3 regions of the Streptomyces sp. HUAS TT7 genome follow, and region 1 is predicted to be linked to each of the others. Evidence: riboswitches for the same ligand, from Rfam matches in the RefSeq annotation. Region 1 holds a riboswitch; each other region holds the start of a gene.
The links. Region 1 has a riboswitch for cobalamin ahead of ACSHXC_RS13185 (ribonucleoside-diphosphate reductase subunit alpha). Riboswitches for the same ligand answer to the same signal wherever they lie in the genome.

Region 1 (7,665 bases):
GCAGGACCTGGGCCTTCTCGACCTGGCCCCAGCCCGGCGCCATCGGGACGAACCAGCTGGACTCGGCCGCGGTGGCCGGGACGGCCGTCTTCGGGTCCGACTTCAGCGGTGCGAGGTCCGTCTTGTTGTTGGGCAGGTTCCCCTTGGCGATCAGGCCCTTCTGGCCCTGGGTGCCGGTGAGGGCGTTGATCCACTCGGCCGCCAGGCCCTGGGCCTTGGACTTGACCGGGATCGCGAGGTCCGAGCCGCCGAGGAAGACCGGCATGGCCTTGCCGGACGGGGCCGGCATGACGAAGCTCTCGATCTTGTCGGCGAGCTTGCCGACCTTGTCGTTCTCCGGCAGGGCGGCGTTGGCGCCCTCCCAGGCCGGGCTGAAGACGAGGCCGGACTTGCCCTGTCCGTAGACGATGGGACGGTCGGACTCGTCCTTCGTCTTGTCGCCCTTCATGTACTTGTCGACGACGTTCTTGAACTCGGTGAGGCCCTTGACGGACTCCGGCGAGGACAGGTTGGCCTTGAACTTGCCGCCGTCCTCCTTGGCGATGGAGCCGCCGGCGTCGTACACGAAGGACATCGCCGCGTACCAGTCGCGGGTGGGCTGGTACCAGGCGCTGAACTTGTCGCCCTGCTTCGCCTGGATCTTGTCCAGGTCGGCGGTCAGCTCGGTGTACGTCTTCGGGGTCGCGGTGATGCCCGAGTCGGCGGCTATGTCCTTGCGCCAGGTCGCCGTGCGGCCACCGGCGTAGTAGGGGACGCCGTAGGTCTTGCCGTCGTACGAGACGGAGGCCTTGAGGCCGTCCAGCCAGGCGGCGGAGTTGTCGAACTTCGACGGGTCGACCTCGGCGAACGCGCCCTTGATCGAGTAGGCCAGCATCTCGGTGTTGCCCATCTCGACCACGTCCGGCGCCTTGTCGGTGGCGAGGACGGCGTCGAGCTTGGCGTTCTTGTCCGGCCAGCCGTAGTACTCGTGGTTGATCTTCAGGCCGGGGTGCTTGGCGACGATCGCGTCGTCGGCCGCCTTGACCAGCTCGGGCCAGTTCTTCTGCGCGTCGACCGTCAGCCAGACGGTGAGCTCCTTGGCGTCGCCCCCCGCTGCGCCATCCTTCTTGTCACTGCCGCCGCACGCCGCGGCGCCGATCATGATGCCCGCGACGCCGATCGCCGCGATGAGCTTGCGCTTCACGCCACTCTCCTCAGGGATGACTGACCCCGTTACCTTCTTCGTGGCCCCGCCCACCGCGATGCCACATACGACGAGTACTGCCCGTGGGGCTGGGTTCTGGTCTTTAATGGTTTAGACCAGTACCGGGAGCTTGGCCTAGACCTTTAGGGGTGTCAAGGGTCGATAAGAACGCTGAGACCGTCCGTTATCGGACCGACACCTCGCCGCCCGGAACACCCCGCAACTCGGCCCGCATGGGCCCGATCCGGCCCGCGCCGGGCTGCCCGCGGCGGCCCTCCTGGGCTTTAATGGTTTAGACCAACTTGCACACTTCCCCGCACGTCCGCCGCGTGGCGGTGTATAAGAAGGGCTGTCGATCGCGTTACCGGACCGACACCCTGACGGAGGGCGACGACCCGTGACCGGTCCGTGCCACCATGTGAGCCGCGACAGACGGAGGAGCCGGTGACGGCAGCAGCGCAGCACTCGGGAAGGCAGGCCATGGCCGACGGGAGCGGGAGCGAGACAGAGGCGGGCGCCGGCGCCCGCACCGCTCGCGTGCCCAAGTACTACCGCCTCAAGCGTCACTTGCTGGAGATGACGGAGACCCTGCCGCCCGGCACGCCGGTGCCGCCCGAGCGCACCCTCGCCGCCGAGTTCGACACCTCCCGCACCACCGTGCGCCAGGCCCTCCAGGAACTGGTCGTCGAGGGCCGCCTGGAGCGCATCCAGGGCAAGGGCACGTTCGTCGCCAAGCCGAAGGTCTCCCAGCCGCTCCAACTCTCCTCGTACACCGAGGACATGCGCGCCCAGGGCCTGGAGCCGACCTCCCAGCTCCTCGACATCGGCTACGTCACCGCCGACGACACCCTCGCCGGGCTGCTCGACATCACCGCGGGCGGCCGCGTCCTGCGCATCGAGCGGCTGCGCCTGGCGAGCGGCGAGCCGATGGCCATCGAGACCACCCACCTGTCCGCCAAGCGCTTCCCGGCGCTGCGCCGCTCGCTGGTCAAGTACACCTCTCTCTACACCGCGCTCGCCGAGGTGTACGGGGTGCACCTCGCGGAGGCCGAGGAGACCATCGAGACATCGCTCGCCACCCCGCGCGAGGCCGGGCTGCTCGGCACCGATGTCGGCCTGCCGATGCTGATGCTGTCGCGGCACTCCCTGGACGGCCAGGGCGAACCGGTGGAGTGGGTGCGATCGGTGTACCGGGGCGACCGGTACAAGTTCGTGGCCCGCCTCAAGCGGCCGGCCGACTGAGCGCGCCCTCCCGGCCGTTGAGCCGTCCGGAATCCGGACGGGGGTTCCCTTGACCGAATCTCTCCCCTAGATTTCCTGCGCATTACAAGTGATCCAACGCACAGGTGATCGTGAGGGGACGGAGCCACCAATGCCGGATTCGACAGAAGTGAAGAGACCGGTGATCACGCCCTTGCGCGTGGTCATCGCGCTCTGCCTGATCGCGCCCTTCGTGGCGATGCTGTGGGTGAGCTCGTACGCCAAGACCGACCCGGTGCTCGGCGGCATCCCGTTCTTCTACTGGTACCAGATGCTCTGGGTGCTGATCTCGACCGCGCTCACGATGGTCGCGTACAAGCTGTGGCAGCACGACCAGCGCTCGCGCACCGCCTCCACGTCCGACAAGCAGGGGGGTGCGTCCAAGTGAAGGACGGCGTGAACGGCGTCGCGCTCGGCGTCTTCATCTTCTTCTTCCTGGCCGTCACGGTCATAGGCTTCATGGCCGCGCGCTGGCGCAAGGCCGAGAACGAGGCCAGCCTGGACGAATGGGGCCTGGGCGGGCGGTCGTTCGGCACCTGGGTCACCTGGTTCCTGCTCGGCGGCGACCTCTACACGGCCTATACGTTCGTGGCGGTCCCGGCGGCGATCTACGCGGCGGGCGCGGCGGGCTTCTTCGCCGTGCCGTACACGATCCTCGTGTACCCGCTGATCTTCACCTTCCTGCCGCGCCTGTGGTCGGTCTCGCACAAGCACGGCTACGTCACCACCTCGGACTTCGTGCGGGGCCGGTTCGGCTCCAAGGGCCTGTCCCTCGCGGTCGCGGTCACCGGCATCCTCGCGACGATGCCGTACATCGCGCTCCAACTGGTCGGCATCCAGGCCGTGTTGGACGTCATGGGCGTGGGCGGCGAGTCCGACAACTGGTTCGTCAAGGACCTGCCGCTGCTCATCGCGTTCGCGGTGCTCGCGGCGTACACGTACTCGTCCGGCCTGCGCGCGCCCGCGCTGATCGCATTCGTGAAGGACGGCCTGATCTACCTCGTCATCGCGGTGGCAATCATCTACATCCCGATCAAGCTGGGCGGCTTCGACGCGATCTTCAGCGCGGCGCAGCACAAGTTCGCGGGCCCGCCCGGCGGCAAGCCGACCGGCGCGATCGCGCCCGGCGAGTCGAGCCAGTGGACGTACGCGACGCTCGCGCTCGGCTCGGCGCTCGCGCTGTTCATGTACCCGCACTCGATCACCGCGACGCTGTCCTCGCGCAGCCGCAACGTGATCCGCCGCAACACCACGATCCTGCCGCTGTACTCGCTGATGCTGGGCCTGCTCGCGCTGCTCGGCTTCATGGCGATCGCGGCCGGGGTCAAGGTCAAGAACGGCCAGCTGGCGATCCCCCAGCTCTTCGAGGACATGTTCCCGGACTGGTTCGCGGGCGTCGCCTTCGCGGCGATCGGCATCGGCGCGCTGGTCCCGGCGGCGATCATGTCGATCGCGGCCGCGAACCTTTTCACCCGCAACATCTACAAGGACTTCCTCAAGCCGGACGCGACGCCCGCGCAGGAGGCCAAGGTCTCCAAGCTGGTCTCGCTGGTGGTGAAGGTCGGCGCGCTGGTCTTCGTCCTGACCATGGACAAGACGGTCGCCATCAACTTCCAGCTCCTGGGCGGCATCTGGATCCTGCAGACCTTCCCGGCCCTGGTCGGCGGCCTGTTCACCCGCTGGTTCCACCGCTGGGCGCTGCTCGCGGGCTGGGCGGTCGGCATGGTCTACGGCACCCTAGCCGCGTACGGAGTGGCCTCGCCCACCCAGAAGCACTTCGGCGGCTCCTCGAAGGAGATCCCGGGCATCGGCGAGATCGGCTACATCGGCCTCACCGCGTTCGTCCTGAACGTGGTGGTGACGGTGGTCCTCACCGTCGTCCTGCGCGCCCTGAAGGCCCCCGACGGCATCGACGAGACCTCCCCCGCCGACTACACGGCGGACGCCGGCGACCCGGGCGTGGCCACGGAACTCCCCCCGGCGACGGCGGGCTCGGCGCACTGAGTCTGCCCGTTGCTACGCGGAAGGGCCGCCACATCCAAGAGGGATGCGGCGGCCCTTTTGCGTGCGGTGCTCAGCGCACCCAGTCCTTGAGCTGCTCGGTCTGGAGGGTGATGCCCACGGGCTCGGGCAGCTCGATGTCCTTACCGAAGGGCACGGTGCGGATGCTCTCGTAACGCATGCCGTCAGGCTCGCTGCGGACGGTGACCTCGCAGCGCTCCCGGTCGATGAGGAGGTACACAGGGATTCCGGTCTCTGCGTAGGCGCGCGGCTTCTCGTTTCGATCACGCGCGTCCGTGTCGGCGTCGTACGAGGTGACCTCGACAACCATGAGGACGGGTGCCGGATCAGCCCACTCCCCCTGCCCCACAAACGCGTCGTCCGGAGCCATGGACGCGTCCGGGCGCGCGCGACCCGAACGGTATTCCTGAACTGCCAACCCCCGCTCGACGTGAAGCCACAGCTCAGGCCGATGCTGCATACAGATGCGAGCCAGCCACAGAACGATTCGGTCGTGGTCCCCGTCCGGCACGGCCTTGACCCCCAGCTTCCCGTCAATGAATTCAAGCCGCAGCCCCTCGATCTCGCGGGCACCTATGCGCGCGAGGGTCTCGAAGTCTTCGGTCTGCATCTGGGCCCGGTAAGTCATGACGACCATGCCTCACTCCCCTTCCTCGACGGTCTGTCATCGACGATAGCGGAGGCCGCTGACACTTGCCCGGCTTCCATCCGTTGCCCCCCCCTCACGAACACAACGACACAACATGTGGGGGGTGCCGCTGACAGCGCCCCCCACATGTATGCTCGTCCTCGCTGTCGCCGCAGGGGAATCCGGTTCGAATCCGGAACTGTCCCGCAACGGTATGACCTGTACGTCTTTGTGCCGGTCGAGTCCGAGGACCTGCCGATGGCGCGTCCGGGTCGACCGAACCGGATGCCAGACGTCCGGGCCTCGCGGTTGGGCCGGTGGACGACGCGCTCAGGGCTGCCCCGACGCGCGCCGACGCCTCCTCCGAAGGGCCCCGTGCCGAGCGAGGGAGTGCCCCCACGTGACCATCGCCCCTGCGGATCCCGCTTCAGCGATCACCGAAGAGTTGGCGGATGCCCCGGGGACCGCGCTGCTGCGGACCCTGACCGATCTCACCGCCGACCTCGCGGACACCGACCCCGGCCGGGTCGCCGCCGCCGCGCTGCGGGGCCGCAACGCCCGTTCCGACGAGGCCGAGCTGCGCGAGCTGGCCACCGAGGCGGCCGCGGGGCTCATCTCCGAGGACCCGGCGTACTCCCGCCTCGCCGCCCGGCTCCTGACCATCACCATCGCCGAAGAGGCCGCGACCCAGGGCGCGGTGTCGTTCTCCGCCTCGGTCGCGGTCGGCCACCGCGAGGGCCTGATCGCCGACCGCACCGCCGAGTTCGTCGACGCCCACACCGCCCGCCTCGACGCGCTGGTGGACGCGGCCCTCGCCGACGGCGCCGACGACCGCTTCGGCTACTTCGGCCTGCGCACCCTCTACTCCCGCTACCTGCTGCGCCACCCGATCACCCGCAAGGTCGTCGAGACCCCCCAGCACTTCATGCTGCGCGTGGCGTCCGGCCTCGCCGAGGACGAGTCGGTCCGCGCCCTGGACGAAGTGGCGTCCCTGTACGGCCTGATGAGCCGCCTGGACTACCTGCCGTCCTCCCCCACGCTCTTCAACTCCGGCACCCGGCACCCCCAGATGTCGTCCTGCTACCTGCTCGACTCGCCGCTGGACGAGCTCGACTCGATCTACGACCGCTACCACCAGGTCGCCCGGCTCTCGAAGCACGCCGGCGGCATCGGTCTCTCGTACTCCCGCATCCGCGGCCGCGGTTCGCTGATCCGGGGCACCAACGGCCACTCCAACGGCATCGTCCCGTTCCTCAAGACCCTCGACGCGTCGGTGGCCGCGGTCAACCAGGGCGGCCGGCGCAAGGGCGCGGCCGCGGTGTACCTGGAGACCTGGCACTCCGACATCGAGGAGTTCCTGGAGCTGCGCGACAACACCGGTGAGGACCAGCGCCGTACGCACAACCTGAACCTCGCGCACTGGATCCCCGACGAGTTCATGCGCCGGGTCGACGCCGACGCCCAGTGGTCGCTGTTCTCGCCCGCCGACGTGCCCGAGCTCGTCGACCTGTGGGGCGAGGAGTTCGACGCCGCCTACCGCAAGGCAGAGGCCGCCGGGCTCGCCCAGAAGACCATGCCGGCCCGGGACCTGTACGGCCGCATGATGCGCACCCTCGCGCAGACCGGCAACGGCTGGATGACGTTCAAGGACGCCTCCAACCGCACCGCCAACCAGACGGCCGAGCCGGGCCACACGGTCCACTCCTCCAACCTGTGCACCGAGATCCTGGAGGTGACGGACGACGGCGAGACGGCCGTCTGCAACCTCGGCTCGGTCAACCTCGGCGCGTTCGTCGTGGGCGACGGCATCGACTGGGAGCGTCTGGACGCGACCGTCCGCACCGCCGTGACCTTCCTCGACCGGGTCGTCGACATCAACTTCTACCCGACCGAGCAGGCCGGCCGCTCCAACGCCAAGTGGCGCCCGGTGGGCCTGGGCGCGATGGGTCTGCAGGACGTCTTCTTCAAGCTGCGCCTGCCCTTCGACTCCCCCGAGGCGAAGGCCCTCTCCACCCAGCTCTCCGAGCGGATCATGCTGACCGCGTACGAGGCCTCCACCGACCTCGCCGAGCGCAACGGCCCGCTGCCGGCCTGGGACAAGACCCGCACCGCGCGCGGCGTGCTGCACCCCGACCACTACGACGTCGAGCTGACCTGGCCGGAGCGCTGGGCGGCCCTGCGGGAACGTATCGCCAAGGTCGGCATGCGCAACTCGCTGCTCCTCGCGATCGCCCCGACCGCGACCATCGCGTCCATCGCCGGCGTGTACGAGTGCATCGAGCCGCAGGTCTCCAACCTCTTCAAGCGCGAGACGCTGAGCGGTGAATTCCTCCAGGTCAACGGCTACTTGGTGGAGGAGCTCAAGAAGCTCGGCGTATGGGACGCCCAGTCCCGCGAGGCGCTGCGCGAGGCGAGCGGCTCGGTGCAGGACTTCGGCTGGATCCCGGCCGAAGTGCGCGCGCTGTACCGCACGGCGTGGGAGATCCCGCAGCGCGGCCTCATCGACATGGCCGCCGCCCGCACCCCGTTCCTCGACCAGTCGCAGTCCCTGAACCTGTTCCTGGAGACGCCC
Region 2 (7,665 bases), 3.6 Mb from region 1:
CGCGCAGCACCGAGACGACCTCGTCGACGTCGACCCAGCCCCAGTGCAGCAGGTAGGCGAACTCGTCGAGGACGTAGAACTTGTACGTCTCGGCGGCCAGGTCGCGCTTGACCTGCTCCCAGCCCTCGCGGGCCTTCTCCTCGTGGGTCGGCTCGCCCTCGGCGGTCTCGCGCTGGATCCAGGACCAGCCCTCGCCCATCTTGTGCCAGTCGACGAGGCCGCCCTCGCCGGACGCCCCGAGCACCTTCAGCGCGTTCTCCTCGCCGACCTTCCACTTCGCCGACTTCACGAACTGGAACACCCCGATCGGCCAGCCCTGGTTCCAGGCGCGCAGCGCCATCCCGAACGCGGCCGTCGACTTCCCCTTGCCGATGCCCGTGTGCACCATGACCAGCGGCCGGTTGCGGCGCTGACGGGTCGTCAGACCGTCCTCGGGTACGACACTGACCTGTCCCTGCGGCATTAAGCGGCCCTCCTCGAAGTTCCAGTTGCGTCCTTGACGAGACCGGCGATGGAGTCGGCGCGCAGCTCGTCCAAGGTGACGGCGGTGCCGCCGAGTTCGCGCGCCAGCTCCCCGGCGAGCCCGAGCCGTACCATCCCCGACTCGCAGTCCACGACCACCGACGCGGTGCCCTCGGCGGCGTGCAGCCGGGCCGCCCGCCCGGCGAGCGCCACCGGCTCGGGGCCGCCCGTGGCCCGGCCGTCGGTGACGACCACGAGCAGCGGCCGGCGCGACGGGTCGCGCAGCCGCTCCACGCGCAGCACGTCATGGGCCTTGAGCAGCCCCGCCGCGAGCGGCGTACGCCCGCCGGTCGGCAGCGTTTCGAGCCGGGCGGCGGCCGCGTCCACCGACGAGGTGGGCGGAAGCGCAAGGTCGGCCTCCTTGCCGCGGAACGTGATCAGGCCGACCTTGTCGCGGCGCTGGTAGGCGTCGAGGAGCAGCGAGAGCACCGCGCCCTTGACCGCGCTCATCCGCTGCCGGGCCGCCATCGACCCGGACGCGTCCACCACGAACAGGACGAGGTTGCCCTCGCGGCCCTCGCGGGTGGCCTGGCGCAGATCGTCCCGGCGCACCACGAGGCCGCGGCCCGATCGCCCGCGCGCCCGCTGATGCGGGGCCGCCGCCTGTACGGTCGCCGTCAAGTGCAGCTTGGTGAGCGCCCCTTGGGGCCGGCGCGAACCGGTGGTGCGGCCGTGGTCGGTACGGGCCCGCGAGCGCCGGCCCGCCGCGCCCTCGCCGAGCCCGGGCACGCTCAGCATCTTCGTACGGAACGGCTCGGCGGCCTTCACCGCGGCCCGCTCGCCGGGGCCGCTCGGCGCGGGGGCGGCGGGCGGCTCCACGTCGTCGGAGGAGTCCGGCGACTCGGGGGATTCCGCGGGGCTCTCGGGGGAGTCGCCCTGCGGCGGCACCCCGCCGCCTCCGCCGCCACCGCCCGGGCCGTCGGGGCCCGGGTCCGGATCGTCGTCGCCCTCGTTCTCGTCCTGGAACTGCTCCAGCGTCTCGTCGAGCTTGTCCTGGTCGAGGCCCGGCGCGTCGAACGGGTTGCGCCGGCGCCGGTGCGGAAGGGCGAGCAGCGCGGCCTGCCGGACGTCCTCGGACGCCACCTCGGTGCGCCCCGCCCACGCGGCGAGCGCGGTCGCGGTGCGCGCCATCACGATGTCGGCGCGCATGCCGTCCACCTCGAACGCGGCGCAGGTGGCGGCGATCTGGAGCAGCACCGCGTCGCCGAGCACGACCGAGGGCAGCAACTCCCGTGCCGCAACGATGCGTTGGCGCAGCGCGCCCTCCTCGTCCGCCCAGCGGGCGGCGAACGCGGCCGGGTCGTCGTCGTACGCGAGACGGCGCCGCACGACCTCGACCCGCTGCTCGGGCTCGCGCGAGGCCGCGACCTCGACGGTCAGGCCGAACCGGTCGAGCAACTGCGGCCGCAGCTCGCCCTCTTCGGGGTTCATCGTGCCGACGAGCAGGAACCGTGCGGCGTGCCGCACCGAGACGCCCTCGCGCTCGACATAGGACGAGCCCATGGCGGCGGCGTCGAGGAGCAGGTCGATGAGGTGGTCGTGCAGGAGGTTGACCTCGTCGACGTACAGGATGCCGCGGTGCGCGTCCGCGAGCAGCCCCGGCTCGAAGGCCTTCACGCCCTCGCCGAGCGCCCGCTCGATGTCGAGCGCGCCCACCAGACGGTCCTCGGACGCGCCCACCGGGAGCTCGACCATGCGCGCCGCGCGGGCGGTGCCGGGACTGCTCTCGTGCGGCCCGTCCGGGCACTGCGCGTCGGGCGCGGCCGGATCGCAGCTGAAGCGGCAGCCCGCCACGACCCCTACCTCGGGCAGCAGATCGGCAAGGGCACGTACGGCGGTGCTCTTCGCCGTGCCCTTCTCGCCGCGCACGAGCACGCCGCCCACGGCCGGGCTCACCGCGTTCAGGAGCAGCGCGAGGCGCAGGTCGTCCATGCCGACGACGGCGGTGAACGGATACCGGGTGCTCATGTGCCGATCTCTCCTTCGAGTAGTGCTGTACGCCGCGGGCTCGCGGGGGTGCTCATGGCGCCCCCGGCGGGATGAAGGGCAGCCCGGCGGGCGGGCCCTGCTCGATCAGCCGCAACAGGGCGTCGGTGTCCGCGTGTTCTTCGATCAGGTCGCCGAGCCGGTCGAGCTGTTCCTCGCGCAGCGCGCCGAACGAGGTGTCGGGCGCGGGCACGAACCGGCGGCCCGCGGCCCGGGCGACGTGTTCGAGGAACCGGCGCCGGAACCCGTCGCTCTCCAGGGAGCCGTGCCAGTGCGTACCCCAGACGGCACCCACGTGGCATCCGTCCAAGCTGTGTCCATTGTCATCAGAGATGAACGTGTCCCCGCCCAGGACCTCGGCCACCCCGTGGTGGATCTCGTACCCCTCGACGGGCTCCCCGAGGGCCTCGCCGACGGGCCGGGCCAGGGTCTTCTCGGCGGCGAACCGCACCCGTACCGGAAGCAGCCCGAGACCGGCGACCGAGCCCGCCCTCGACTCGACCTCGTCCTCGATGTGCTCGCCGAGCAGCTGGAACCCGCCGCAGATGCCGAGTACGGGGCGGCCCCCGGCGGCCCTGCGCGCCAGTTCCGCCGCGAGGCCGCGCTCGCGCAGCCACTCCAGGGCGCGGACCGTGCCGCGGGTGCCGGGTACCACCACGAGGTCGGCGTCGGTGAGCTCCTCGGGCCGGTCGACGAACCGCACGACCACGCCGGGCTCGGCCGCGAGCGCGTCCACGTCGGTGAAATTGGACATCAGCGGAACGGCACAGACGGCGACCCGCAGCACGTCCTCGCCGACCGGCGGCGCCACCACGGACTCCCGTACGGCCCCGCGCAGGGAGACCCTGAGGCCGTCCTCCTCGTCGATGCCGAGGCCGTGGGCGTACGGCAGGATCCCGTAGGTGTGCCGCCCCGTGAGGCCGCGCAGCATCTCGATGCCGGGCTCCAGGAGCGTCACATCGCCCCGGAACTTGTTGACGACGTAGCCGGCGACCAGCGCCTGGTCCTCGGGGCTGAGCAGCGCCGTCGTCCCGAAGAACGAGGCGAACACGCCGCCCCGGTCGATGTCGCCGACCACGACGACGGGCAGCCGCGCGGCCCGCGCGATGCCCATGTTGACGATGTCGGTACGCCGCAGATTGATCTCGGCCGGGCTGCCCGCCCCCTCGCAGATCACGGCGTCATAAGTGCCCCGAAGCTCCTCCAGGCACTCCAGGACGGTGCCGAGCAGCGTCTGCTGCCGTCCCCCGTGCAGCGCCTTCCCCAGGGACGACCCCCCGGCCGCCCCGAAGAACCCGCGGGCGCTCATTTCACCCACCGGCCTGCCCATGAGCACGACCTGGCTGGAGCGGTCGCTCCCCGGCTTGAGCAGCACGGGGTTCATGAGCGCGCTCGGCTCCACGCGCGCCGCCTGCGCCTGCATCGCCTGCGCACGGCCGATCTCCGCGCCCTCGCGCGTGACGAACGAGTTCAGCGACATGTTCTGGCCCTTGAAGGGCGCGACCTTGACGCCCTGGCGCACCAGCCAGCGGCAGATCCCGGCCGTGACGACGCTCTTGCCCGCGTCCGAGGTCGTGCCCGCGATCAGCAGCCCGCCACCCATGTACGTCCCTTCCTCACAGCGGCCCTGGTCGCGACGGAGGCGGCCAGCGTCAGCCAGCCCACCCTGCGCGAGAGCCGTACCGCCCGTTCGATGTCCGCGACCTCGACGGCCCGCCCCGGGCCGTTGAGGACCGGCCGGTGCTCGACGCGTCCGGCATAGGAGAGCGTGCCGCCGAGCCGTACGCCCAGCGCCCCCGCGAACGCGGCCTCGACCGGGCCCGCGTTGGGGCTCGGGTGCTGGGCGGCATCGGCGCGCCAGGCCCGTACCGCGCCCTTGGCGTCCGGGCCCGCCAGCGCCGCGAGGACGGCGGTGAGGCGGGCGCCCGGCCAGCCCGCCACGTCGTCCAGGCGCGCCGAGGCCCAGCCGTACCTGCGGTATCTGGCCGACTTGTGCCCGACCATCGCGTCCAGCGTGTTGACCGCCCGGAAGCCCACCAGACCCGGCACGCCCGCGAGCGCGCCCCACACCAGGGCGCCGACGACCGCGTCCGAGGTGTTCTCGGCGACCGACTCGACGACGGCCCGCGCGATGCCGTCCGCGTCCAGCGACTGCGGGTCGCGCCCGCACAGGTGCGGCAGGCGCTCCCGGGCCACCTCCACGTCGCCCGCGGCCAGCGCGCCGCCGATCGCCCGCGCCTCGCGGCCGAGCGAGGTGCCGCCCACCACCGTCCAGGTGGCGGCGGCGGTCAGCGCGACGGATGCGGCGGGCCGGCCTCGTACGGCGCGGGAAAGAAGGACGGCAGCGCCCGCGGCGCCGCCCGCGCACACCAGAGTGTGCAGTGCGCCCCGGCCGCGGTGGTCGCGCCACAGGACGCGTTCGACGGCGCCGGCCGCGCGTCCGAACGCGGCGACCGGATGCCCGCGGCGGGGGTCGCCGAGCAGGAGGTCGCCGATGAGTCCGGCCGTGGCGCCGTAGGCGAAGGTGCGATCGGCCCGCATGCGCTCAGCCCGTCAGGGCGTCGCGGGAGGGGCCGGAATGTCTCGACGGGCAGGCGCGCATGGCGGTATGTCCTCACTCAGGGTGTCCGCGCCCTGGTTCGACGTGACCGGCGGTGAGAGTTCCTGGCTCGCGGGGATCATTCCCCGGTGACAGTGGCGGGACCGCGCCGGATTCGCACCGGCTTCCTCTTCTGCCGCCGTAGCTGGCCGGTGCAGTCCACCACGCTGCGAGAACACCCGTCAACTTGCCGTTGACCTGCGGTGCGAGAGAGTGCGCGGCGCCACACAGAACCGCCCTCCGGAACGGACCGGAGGGCGGTTCTGGTGATGTCCGTGGGTCAGGCGACGATCAGATAGATCCCGTACGCGACGGCCGCCGCGCAGGCCGCGAAGCAGACGTACGCACCGGTGCGGGCCAGCGCCACATTGCCGGTGCCGGAGGCCGCGGCCTCGTGCTTGGTGAGGCCGACGATGCCGAGGGTGAACAGGCCCACCAGGCCGACGGTCACCACGAGGCTGACGCCGAAGACGGAGCCGAGAGCTGCCCAGTCGATGTGCATGAGGATTCCTTAGCTGTGCCGGAGAACCGGGGTCAGACCGTCGCCGGGGTGGGCGGGTCGGCAGGGGCCGCCGGGGCCGGGGCCTGGATCGTGGCCTTGAGGTCGATGGTCGCGGCGGCCGCCGCGGTCGGCGGCGGGGTGACCGCGGCGATCGCGGTGGTGACGACACCGGCGGGCTCGGCCGCGGGGGCCTCGCCGATCTCGTCGGCGGTGACGTTGTGGTGGTCGACCGGCTGGCGGCGCGACAGCTTCCAGATGGTGCCCGAACCGGCGATCAGGAGGATCGCGACGGCGACGATGCCCCAGGTGCCCTGCTTGGTGAGGAACTCCGCGCCCGCGCCGACGAGTCCGGCGGCCGGCAGCGTCAGAACCCAGGCGACGGCCATCCGGGAGGCGGTGGACCAGCGGACCACGCCGCCCTTGCGGCCGATGCCCGCGCCCATGACGGAGCCCGAGCAGACCTGGGTGGTGGAGAGCGAGAAGCCGATGTGCGAGGAGGCCAGGATGACGGTGGCGGCACCGGTCTGGGCGGCGAAGCCCTGCGGCGGGCGCAGCTCGGTCAGGCCCTTGCCCATGGTGCGGATGATGCGCCAGCCGCCGAGGTAGGTGCCCATCGCGATGGCCAGACCGGCCGAGACGATGACCCACAGCGGGGGGTTCGCGCCCGGGTGCAGCACACCGCCGGTGACCAGGGCGAGGGTGATGATGCCCATCGTCTTCTGGGCGTCGTTGGTGCCGTGGGCGAGCGAGACGAGGCCGGCCGAGGCGATCTGGCCCGCGCGGTAGCCCTTGGCGGTGGCCTTCTCGTCGGTGTTCCGGTTGAGCCGGTACGTCAGCCGGGTGGCCAGCATCGCGGCGATGCCCGCGACGATCGGCGCGGCGACGGCGGGGAGCAGCACCTTGGTGACCACGGTCGAGCCGTTGACCGAGGACCATCCGGCCGACATGACCGCGGCGCCGATGAGGCCGCCGAACAGGGCGTGCGAGGAGCTGGAGGGCAGACCGAGCAGCCAGGTCAGCAGGTTCCAGAGGATGGCACCGACCAGGGCCGCGAAGATGACCTCGGTTCTGATGCCTTTTTCGTCGATGATCCCGCCGGAGATCGTCTTGGCGACCTCCACCGACAGGAACGCGCCGACCAGATTGAGCGCGGCGGACATGGCGACCGCCGTCTTGGGCTTCAGGGCGCCGGTCGAGATGGTGGTGGCCATCGCGTTGGCGGTGTCATGGAAACCGTTCGTGAAATCGAACACGAGAGCTGTCACGACCACAATCGCGAGCAGCAGCGTGATGTGTTCCATTTACCCAGGCAATCGTTCGACGTCAGTGGCTGGACGAACGTAAGTAACCTGAGTGAACGGAAGGTGAACTGGGGCGGGCGTGTCGGTGCCTGTGGCCACTTCTCGCTTCCGGTTGGCCGGCTGGAGCCGTTCAGCGGCCCGCCGCGAACCGCTTCAACTGCCCGAAGGACCCATTGAAGAGATTCTGGTCACCCGGCAGGCTTCCGCTCCCGTTCTGGAACTGCCAGAACGTCCAGTACGACCAGCCCGCCGGCAGCGGGCCCGGCGTGTCGGCGTACCGGGCCAGCCACAGGGCGTGGTGCGCGGCGAAGGCCCGGTTGTGGCCGGTGCAGTCGTTCCACCAGCCCGCGGTCGTGTAGATCACCGGGCGGCGGCCGGTGAGCAGCTGCACCTCGTCGCTGAACTCCGCGATCCAGGAGGTCATCGCGGCCGGACTCAGCCCGTAGCACTTGCCGCCGCTGCCGTCCTTGGCGTCCTTGCCGTACGGGTTGTGCTCCAGGTCGACCGCGGGCGGCAGCGTCCAGCCGTCGTCCGACCAGTCGCCGCCGTGGCGCACGAAGAAGTCGGCCTGCGCCCGGCCGGACGCCTGGTCGGGCACCGCGAAGTGATAGGCCCCGCGCACCAGACCCGCCTGCCGGGCGCCGTCGTACTGCTGCCCGAAGTAGGGATTGCGGTACGACGTCGCCTCGGTCGCCTTCACATAGACGAACGAGGCGCCCAGGTCCTTCGCCGAGCCCCAGTCGACGTTCTTCTGG
Region 3 (7,665 bases), 3.2 Mb from region 1:
AGTGAGCGACTCTGTCGGCAGTCACGACACGGCCCATAGCCCTTCTTGGGCCACCACAGCCACCAGTCGCCGTCGTAGTCGCCGGGCGAGGGCACCATCCCGCGGCCCAGTAGCGTGTGGGCAAGTGCCTCCAGGCTGCCGCCGTTCCTGTGAGGCACCTTTGCGTACAACTGATCATGCGCCGCAAGCAGTTCGTCGTCCGTGACCGCCTCTTCTCCCTGTAAGCGGCGCCGCACGGATACCGCTGCGGCGAGTGCTTGGACGGCGGGATCATCCCGCCGAAGTGACTGCCTGCTGCTTTCGACGACGGCCATCGCCTTGTCGACATCGGCTTCAGTGATTCCAGTGCTCCCCATGCTCCAGAGCTTACGGGCGACCTCTGACAGGGCTTTGAGTCAGTCTCCGGCGAGGTCACCAGTGCGCGGACATGCCGGGTCTGGTTCACGGAGCACATCGTTTGTCTCTTTCCGGGAGAATACGCAAAGCCATGACAGTGCCGTCCTCACCGAAGGAGACCGCGCCCCACTTCGGAGCGGTGGCACCATTCGGCAGCGTGGAGCGGAGCTCGTATGCACGGCGCCGGTACGCCTCGACCCTCCCTTCAACCAGAAGCTGATACAGGTCCTCTGCCATCCCTGAGAACGCCTCGACGCGGGTCCTGTTCAACCTGAAGACCTGGTCAGTACCGAAGAAGCGTGTCGCGCCGAAGCCATGCTCTGCGTCCCGGACACTGGATGATCCTGCGAATGTTCGCTGTCCGTAGTGCTTGCGGCCCTGATCGCTGGTCAAGTACTGCGCGATCTCCATGCCAGCGCCGGCGAATGCCAGTTGGCCCGCGGCACCGGTTCGGGCAAGTACCTGACCAAACCATGCGCGATCTTTTCGTGGAATGAGGAAGCCGTCATGGAAGCCTTCCTCGCCAGCGCGGGCAGGCACTCTCACAGCGTTGACATACGGGGGGTTCCGCTTCGATGGCACAACGTCCGCACTGTCGCGTCCTGTAATCGATCGCTCAGGTAACAGCCCCTGGCCCGGTGCCTGCAGAGCGTGGACTGTGATGCCCTCCTTGGCTAGCAGTTCGGTGGACATCAAGAGGCAGGGCGTGGTGTTCCACTCGGCGAGGTGAAAATGTTCAGCGCGCTCACTGGCCCTGGCCAGTTGCTTGAAGGCTGAGCGGTCAGTCTTCCCCGTGCTCTTGGTCGTCTTCTGGTGATTTCCGTTGACCGTCACCACGAAGAGCCGGGACGGTTCGCCGGGCTTCCATGCCTCGATGAAGAAGTCAGGCCGTGGTCGAGCGCCCAGGGAAGGCCGCGGGCCGGAGCGCGCGAATCCAGCCAGCAGGACCGACTCGGCATCGACAGTCGAGACCAGATGATCCGGGAAGCGGGCCCGCACCGTGCGCTCTGCGACTGCCAACCCCAGCGCTCGTCCCAACTCCCGGGCCTGCATCCCCCTGTAGGAGAGTTCTGGGTTCTGCCCCTCCTCGGTGAGAGCCAGGTAGCCACTGACACCGGCTCCCAGGGCCTGGCAGTACTTCAGGGCCTGCCAGTGCTCGGCCAAGCCTCTTCCGCGCCCATGACGAGCCAGAGTGGCCGCTCGCGCGAAGACGCCGAGCAACTCCCAAGGCGTGGTGGCAAGATCGTTCCGTTCGGCCGTCTGTAGCGGTTCCAACCCGGGCTTACGAGGAACTCGTTCCTCCTCGCCTCGCTCGCGTGCACGTTTGCGGGCGATGGCTGTGGCTGCCTTGTCGGTGTCCATCACCAGCGAGGCTGTCGAATTGACGCGTACGGGGATCTGGTGACGCAGTAGTGCGAGGATGCTTTCCGCAGGTACTGACATGGCGTGTCACGGTATGGAGGGGAGAGCGGGCGCACGCAAGTGCGCATGGGCGCCCAGGGGACTCCCGGTAGGTGGACTGCCGCTCGGATGGTGCCCCTCCGGTCCGCAGCCCCGGCGGGTGCACAGTGTGCACCCGTTGTGCACCAGGCCCGTCATCAAGGTCACATACTCGCAGGTCAGAATGGCTTCCGTGCTGTACTTCGACATCTAAGCCCCCGCGGCTCCGCGACACCCCGAACCCTGCTGCCCCTCCCGGGCGGCGGGGCTCGGCGCGTTTTCCGGTTCGGTCCCCCCATTGGGTGGATCACCGTACGCGGCGGTCCCCTTGGGGGATCCGTGCGGGAAAGTAGGCGGATTCCTAGCTAGGGGGCGGCATGGCGGAGGTGTTGGGCGGGCAGCCCGTCGATGAGCAACTGCGGTACCGGTCAAGCTCGTTGGAGGCGGTGCAGCGGCGGCCGGTGACCACACGGACCATGGCGCGGCGGCTGCCTCAGCTCGTGCGGAAGGCGCTGGCGCTGGCTTGGCGGGTGGACCGGCGCGCCGTGCTCGTGCTGCTCTGCTGCCAGGCGCTCTCGGGGTTCTTCGAGGCGTTCGGGCTGCTCGCCACGACGCGTACGATCACCGCGCTGATCGCGAGCGGCGACATCGCGCACCGGCTGCGCGATGCGCTGCCGTCCATCGCGGTGCTGGCCGGGGCGGCCGGGCTGCGGGCGCTGCTCGGGATCGTGGTGGTGAACATCTCCGGCCGGCTCTCGCCGCGGATCTCCCGCGAGGCCGAGATGCAGATGCTCGGGGCCGCCGTACAGGCCGAGTTGTCGGCGTACGACCAGCCCGGGTTCAACGACAAGCGCGAGGCGGCCGACCGGGGCGCCGAGGTCGCCCAGCAACTGCTCACCGACTCGCAGGACCTGATGGCGTGCGTGGCCTCACTGGTCGCGGCGGCCGGGGTCGTGACCGTCCTTCATCCGGCGCTGCTCCCCCTGCTCCTGCTCGCCGCGCTGCCGCAGGGCATCGCCGGGGTGAAGGCCGCGCGGGTGCACTACGAGGCGTCGCGGGCGATGAGCGCCGAGCGGCGCACGCTGAGTCTGCTGCGCTGGTTCGTGATCGACAAGGACACCGCCGACCAGCTGCGGTCCTGCACGATGGCGGACTTCCTGCTCGACCGGTACCGGGCGATCGGGCGGCGGGTAGACGCGGCGACCGACAAGGCCGTGCACCAGGGCGCCCGTTACTCGGTGACCGGCGCCCTGGCGGGCGGGCTCGCGGCGGGCCTGGTGTGGGGCGCGCTCGCCTGGCTGCTCGGGTCGGGGCGGATGTCGGTGGCGTCGGCGGGCACCGCGGTGTTCGCGCTGCGCACGGTCGCCTCCTCGCTGCACGGTGTCGTCGGGTACGGGACGCGGCTGTTCCGGACCGGGCTGTACCTGGACGACTGGGCGGAGTTCATCGAGGAGGCCGGCGGGCACCGGATGGCGCGCGGCACACTGGCGCCGCCCGCGCCGGACGTCGTACGGGCCGAGTCGCTGACGTACCGCTATCCCGGCAGCGAGCGGCCCGCCCTGGAGAAGGTGACGGTCGAGGTGCGCAAGGGCGAGGTGCTGGCGCTCGTCGGCGAGAACGGGTCCGGCAAGACCACCCTCAGCAAGCTGCTCACCGGCCTTTATCTGCCCAGCGAAGGGGCGGTGACCTGGGACGGGGTCGGGGTGGAGCGGTGCGATCCGCTGGCCCTGTGGCGGCAGACCGCCGTCGTGCCGCAGGACTTCGCGCACTGGCCGATGTCCGCGCGCGACAACATCACGCTGGGGCAGCCGCACGGGGGCGACGAGTCGGTGCGCCGGGCCGCCGCCCACTCCGGCGCTGCGGAGGTCGTCGACGGGCTGCGCAGCGGGCTCGACACGCTGCTCGCGCGGGAGTGGTTCGGGGGTGTGGAGCTGTCCGGCGGGCAGTGGCAGCGGATCGCGATCGCGCGGGCCTTCCACCGCCCGGCCGGGCTGCTCGTGATGGACGAGCCCACGAGCGCCCTTGACGCGCGCGCCGAGCACCGCATCTTCACCGGCCTGCGCACGATCGCCCGTGACCGGGCGGTGGTCCTGGTGACCCACCGCCTCGCGAACGTCGCCATCGCGGACCGCATCGTCGTCCTCGACCGGGGCCGCGTCATCCAGGAGGGCACCTTCACCCAACTCGTCGCAGACGAAGGCCTGTTCAAGGAGCTGTGGACGCTCCAGAACGACCGGGGAGGAGTGCCGGGGCAGCGGGAGGGTGCGTAAACGCACCGGGGCCTATGCAAAAGGCCGGCCCCTCACGCACCCGGGCCCGCCGCCCACTTCTGCTCGACCTTGCCAAGGCGCCAGTACGCCAGCGCGGCCGCCCACACCACCACGAACAGGCCGACGATGACGAAGCCGACGTTGTCCAGGTTGAGGCCGGCGATCCAGCCGCTGACCGGGTCGGTGAGGTCGAGCTTCTCGTGCAGGACGCCGACCAGTTCGATGGTGCCGATGAAGAAGGCCACCGCGATCGACAGGCCGGTGATGGTGAGGTTGTAGTAGACCTTGCGGACCGGGTTCGAGAACGCCCACTGGTAGGCGAAGTTCATGAACGTGCCGTCGAGGGTGTCGAAGAGGCTCATCCCGGCCGCGAACAGCAGCGGCAGGCACAGGATCGCGTACCAGGGCAGTCCGGCGGCGGCGCCGGTGCCGGCCATCACCATCAGGGTGACCTCGGTCGCGGTGTCGAAGCCGAGGCCGAAGAGGAAGCCGAGCGGGAACATCTGGCCGGGCCGCGAGATGGACCTGGTGAAGCGGCCCAGGATGCGGTTCATGAAGCCCCGCGAGTCCAGGTGCGCTTCGAGCTCCTTCTCGTCGTACGCACCCGCCCGCATGGCCCGGAACACCTTCAGGATGCCGAACAGGGCCACCAGGTTGAGGGCCGCGATGAGGTAGAGGAAGGAGCCGGAGGCGGTGGTTCCCACCACGCCCATCACCTGGTGGGTGGTGGAGTCCTCGTTCATCAGGGTGCCCGCGAGCTGGGCGCCGCCCGCCACCAGGGCCGTGAGGACCACGACCACGCTGGAGTGGCCGAGCGCGAACCAGAAGCCCACGGACACCGGCCGCTTGCCGTCGGCCATCAGTTTGCGGGTGGTGTTGTCGATGGCCGCGATGTGGTCGGCGTCGAAGGCGTGCCGCATGCCGAGGGTGTACGCGGTGATGCCGAGGCCGATGCCGTACGTCTTGGTGCCGACCGCGTAGTGCTCGGGGGCCACCAGCAGGAACAGGACGCCGAAGGCGACGACATGGAGGGCGGCTATCACCGCGAGCAGGACGGCGGTGCGGACGGTGTCCTCGCGCCGCCAGTGGAAGGACGGCGCGGCGGCGGCGCCCGTCTCGGGGGATGTGCGAATGGGCAGGGTCATGCGGGTCACGCTCCAGCACCTCGTGGATCACTTCGTGAGATGCCGCGGCCGGTCTCCTGGCTGACGGGCGGGTGCCTCCGTCCCGGCCTTCCCGGGCAGATGGATCCTGGCCAGTGGCGTCACAAGGGGACGGCGGCTCCCCGGAACCCGGGGAACCCGATCACAGTGGCGAGGGCCGCTCCGGTTTCGCACCGGTCTTCCCGAACACCACGGCCCGGTCACCCTAGACGCTGGGGAGTTGCCTGCCTACCTGCACACCTGTGCCGGTATCGAAGATCACACGGGCCACCCGGGCACGGCCCTGCGAGGATGCGCGCACGCATCCGCTCCGGCCGCCCGCAGCAGCCGTAGGGAGTTGACGGCCGGCCCGGATCACGCCTGCGGCTTCCCGAAGGCGTGACCGGGCCGTGGTGCGGGGCTCAGCGCCCGTCGTAGATCAGCGCACGCACCATCCGGCAGGTCGTCTCCGACGGCGGGTGCACTCCGATGAGCGCGGCCACGGTGCGTATCTTGCGGTCCGGCGCCTGCTCCGGCCGGTACACCCCCGTGTCGAGCAGGGCGATGGCCAGTCGCATGGCCTTCAGACGCCGGTTGTGGGACTCGTACCACACGCGCGGACGCCCGGCGGGAAGCGGCACCTTGTGAAGAGGCTGGAGGGACAACTGTTTCGGGGCGTGCGAGGTGAGTACGGCAGCGGTCATGGGCATCCTCCTGGGCAGTCGGGAACCCTCACTTACTGCCTCAATTTTACTGGGGGGCACTGACAATCGGCCCTGGCCAGCCGGGCTTTGGGGGCGGACCGCGGGTAGCCTGGCGGGCATGGAGATCTGGATCAACCCGGCCTGTTCGAAGTGCCGCAGCGCGGTGGACCTGCTGGACGCTGAGGGCGCCGAGTACACGGTGCGCCGCTACCTCGAAGACGTGCCCTCGCCCGACGAGATCCGGGCCGTGCTCGACCGGCTCGGCCTCGAACCGTGGGACATCACGCGCACGCAGGAGGCCGCGGCGAAGGAGCTGGGACTGGGGGACTGGCCTCGCGACGCCGACTCCCGCGAGCGGTGGGTTTCCGCGCTCGCCGAGCACCCCAAGCTGATTCAGCGGCCGATCATCACGGCGGACGACGGGTCTGCGGTGGTTGCCCGCACCGACGAGGCCGTGCGCGACGCGCTGTCCCGCTGAGTTCGCGGGGAGCGGCTTCCCGTGCGGGGTGCGGCCCCCTCGCGGGGTGCCGGTTTTCGGCTGCGGACCGGCTGTGGCCGGTCGCTCCCCCAAGCTCTCGGTTTCTCCCTCATGAACAGGGGACCCCATCGCGGCGGAGCCGCACCATGTCACAGCCCCGCGCCCCTAGCAGGATGCAGGTACCGCAGTCGGCTTCCACAAGTCCGCTCAGCCCCTGCCCAACTGCGCCTCCGCGTCCGCCAGCAGCTCCGTGATGCGTGCCCCGAACCGTACGTCGCACGGGTGCGGCACCCCGGTTCGGGCCGCGTCCAGCAGGGCGTCGATCGCTCCCGCGAACGCGTCCAGCGCGCCGCCCCAGCCCGGCATCACCTCCGCGCCCGACTCGCCCAGTACCGAGACCTCGACGCCCGCGGCCGCCGGGGGTGCGGTGAAGCTCAGGTCGGCGGTACTGGAGGCGCCCGAGGTGTGGCGCAGGATCAGGTGCGCGGTGTCGCCGGGGCCCGCCGCGGCCGTCAGCGCGGTCACCTCGCCGAGCACCCCGGTCAGCACGGCGAGCGCGTGCGGGCCCACGTCCCAGAGCGCTCCCTTCTCACCCCGCCAGGGCGACGCGGCGTACGGACCGCGCTCCGCGCCCGGAGTGAACAGCGACCCGTACCACTGGGCCCGTCCGGTGAACCAGCCGTCCACGGCGGCCTGTTGGGCCACCCACGCCGCGGTCTCCTTCGCGAACCGCAGCGTGAAGAAGACGACGGAGGCGACCCGGGCGCGCCCGGCCGCGTCGGCCAGCTCGCGGGCGCCCGCCACGCTCGTCGCGACCGGCTTGTCCAGGAGCAGGTGGCAGCCCGCCTGTGCGGCCCGTATCGCCAGCGGGGCCTGGACGTCCGGCGGCAGCGCGAAGGCGACGGCGTCGCAGTCCGCGAACAGCGCGTCGGCGTCCTCGTACACCGCCACCCCGTGCTCCTCCGCGAGCGCGGCCGCCGCCTCGGGGCGCCTCCCCCACACGCCCGCGAAGTCGACACGGGGGTGCGCGGCGAGCGCCGGGGCGTGCGTGGCGACGGCCCAGGGGCCGGTGCCGAGGAGGCCGATGCGGGTGGGGCCGGCAGTCTGGTTCATAGGGACCAGTCTGCCGGGCGCGGAATTCAGGTGGCGGGGCGAGGGGGGTGGAATGTTACGTTTCCGGGGCCGGCCGCGGGACTCCGGCGCGACTTCCGGGACTTGCCTCTACAGCAAACATT

Region 2: it holds a riboswitch for cobalamin, as region 1 does, so the genes downstream of both, ACSHXC_RS29745 (cobalamin biosynthesis protein) here and ACSHXC_RS13185 (ribonucleoside-diphosphate reductase subunit alpha) in region 1, are expected to answer to the same signal.
Region 3: it holds a riboswitch for cobalamin, as region 1 does, so the genes downstream of both, ACSHXC_RS27900 (HoxN/HupN/NixA family nickel/cobalt transporter) here and ACSHXC_RS13185 (ribonucleoside-diphosphate reductase subunit alpha) in region 1, are expected to answer to the same signal.

Annotation. Positions count from the first base shown of each region.
Region 1 is NZ_CP196175.1:2,970,454-2,978,118, forward strand. Features, by position in the region: gene ACSHXC_RS13160 (extracellular solute-binding protein) at 1-1,183, opposite strand, end outside; gene ACSHXC_RS13165 (GntR family transcriptional regulator) at 1,664-2,425, shown strand; gene ACSHXC_RS13170 (DUF3311 domain-containing protein) at 2,556-2,831, shown strand; gene mctP (monocarboxylate uptake permease MctP) at 2,828-4,447, shown strand; gene ACSHXC_RS13180 (Uma2 family endonuclease) at 4,518-5,102, opposite strand; cobalamin riboswitch at 5,239-5,367, shown strand; gene ACSHXC_RS13185 (ribonucleoside-diphosphate reductase subunit alpha) at 5,494-7,665, shown strand, end outside.
Region 2 is NZ_CP196175.1:6,610,816-6,618,480, forward strand. Features, by position in the region: gene cobO (cob(I)yrinic acid a,c-diamide adenosyltransferase) at 1-463, opposite strand, end outside; gene ACSHXC_RS29735 (putative cobaltochelatase) at 463-2,490, opposite strand; gene ACSHXC_RS29740 (cobyric acid synthase) at 2,543-4,111, opposite strand; gene ACSHXC_RS29745 (cobalamin biosynthesis protein) at 4,093-5,049, opposite strand; cobalamin riboswitch at 5,148-5,286, opposite strand; gene ACSHXC_RS29750 (hypothetical protein) at 5,388-5,609, opposite strand; gene ACSHXC_RS29755 (anion permease) at 5,642-6,910, opposite strand; gene ACSHXC_RS29760 (lysozyme) at 7,041-7,665, opposite strand, start outside.
Region 3 is NZ_CP196175.1:6,198,738-6,206,402, reverse strand. Features, by position in the region: gene ACSHXC_RS27915 (hypothetical protein) at 1-356, opposite strand, end outside; gene ACSHXC_RS27910 (hypothetical protein) at 442-1,839, opposite strand; gene ACSHXC_RS27905 (ABC transporter ATP-binding protein) at 2,214-4,106, shown strand; gene ACSHXC_RS27900 (HoxN/HupN/NixA family nickel/cobalt transporter) at 4,139-5,251, opposite strand; cobalamin riboswitch at 5,281-5,478, opposite strand; gene ACSHXC_RS27895 (hypothetical protein) at 5,671-5,952, opposite strand; gene ACSHXC_RS27890 (arsenate reductase family protein) at 6,071-6,430, shown strand; gene ACSHXC_RS27885 (Gfo/Idh/MocA family protein) at 6,638-7,543, opposite strand.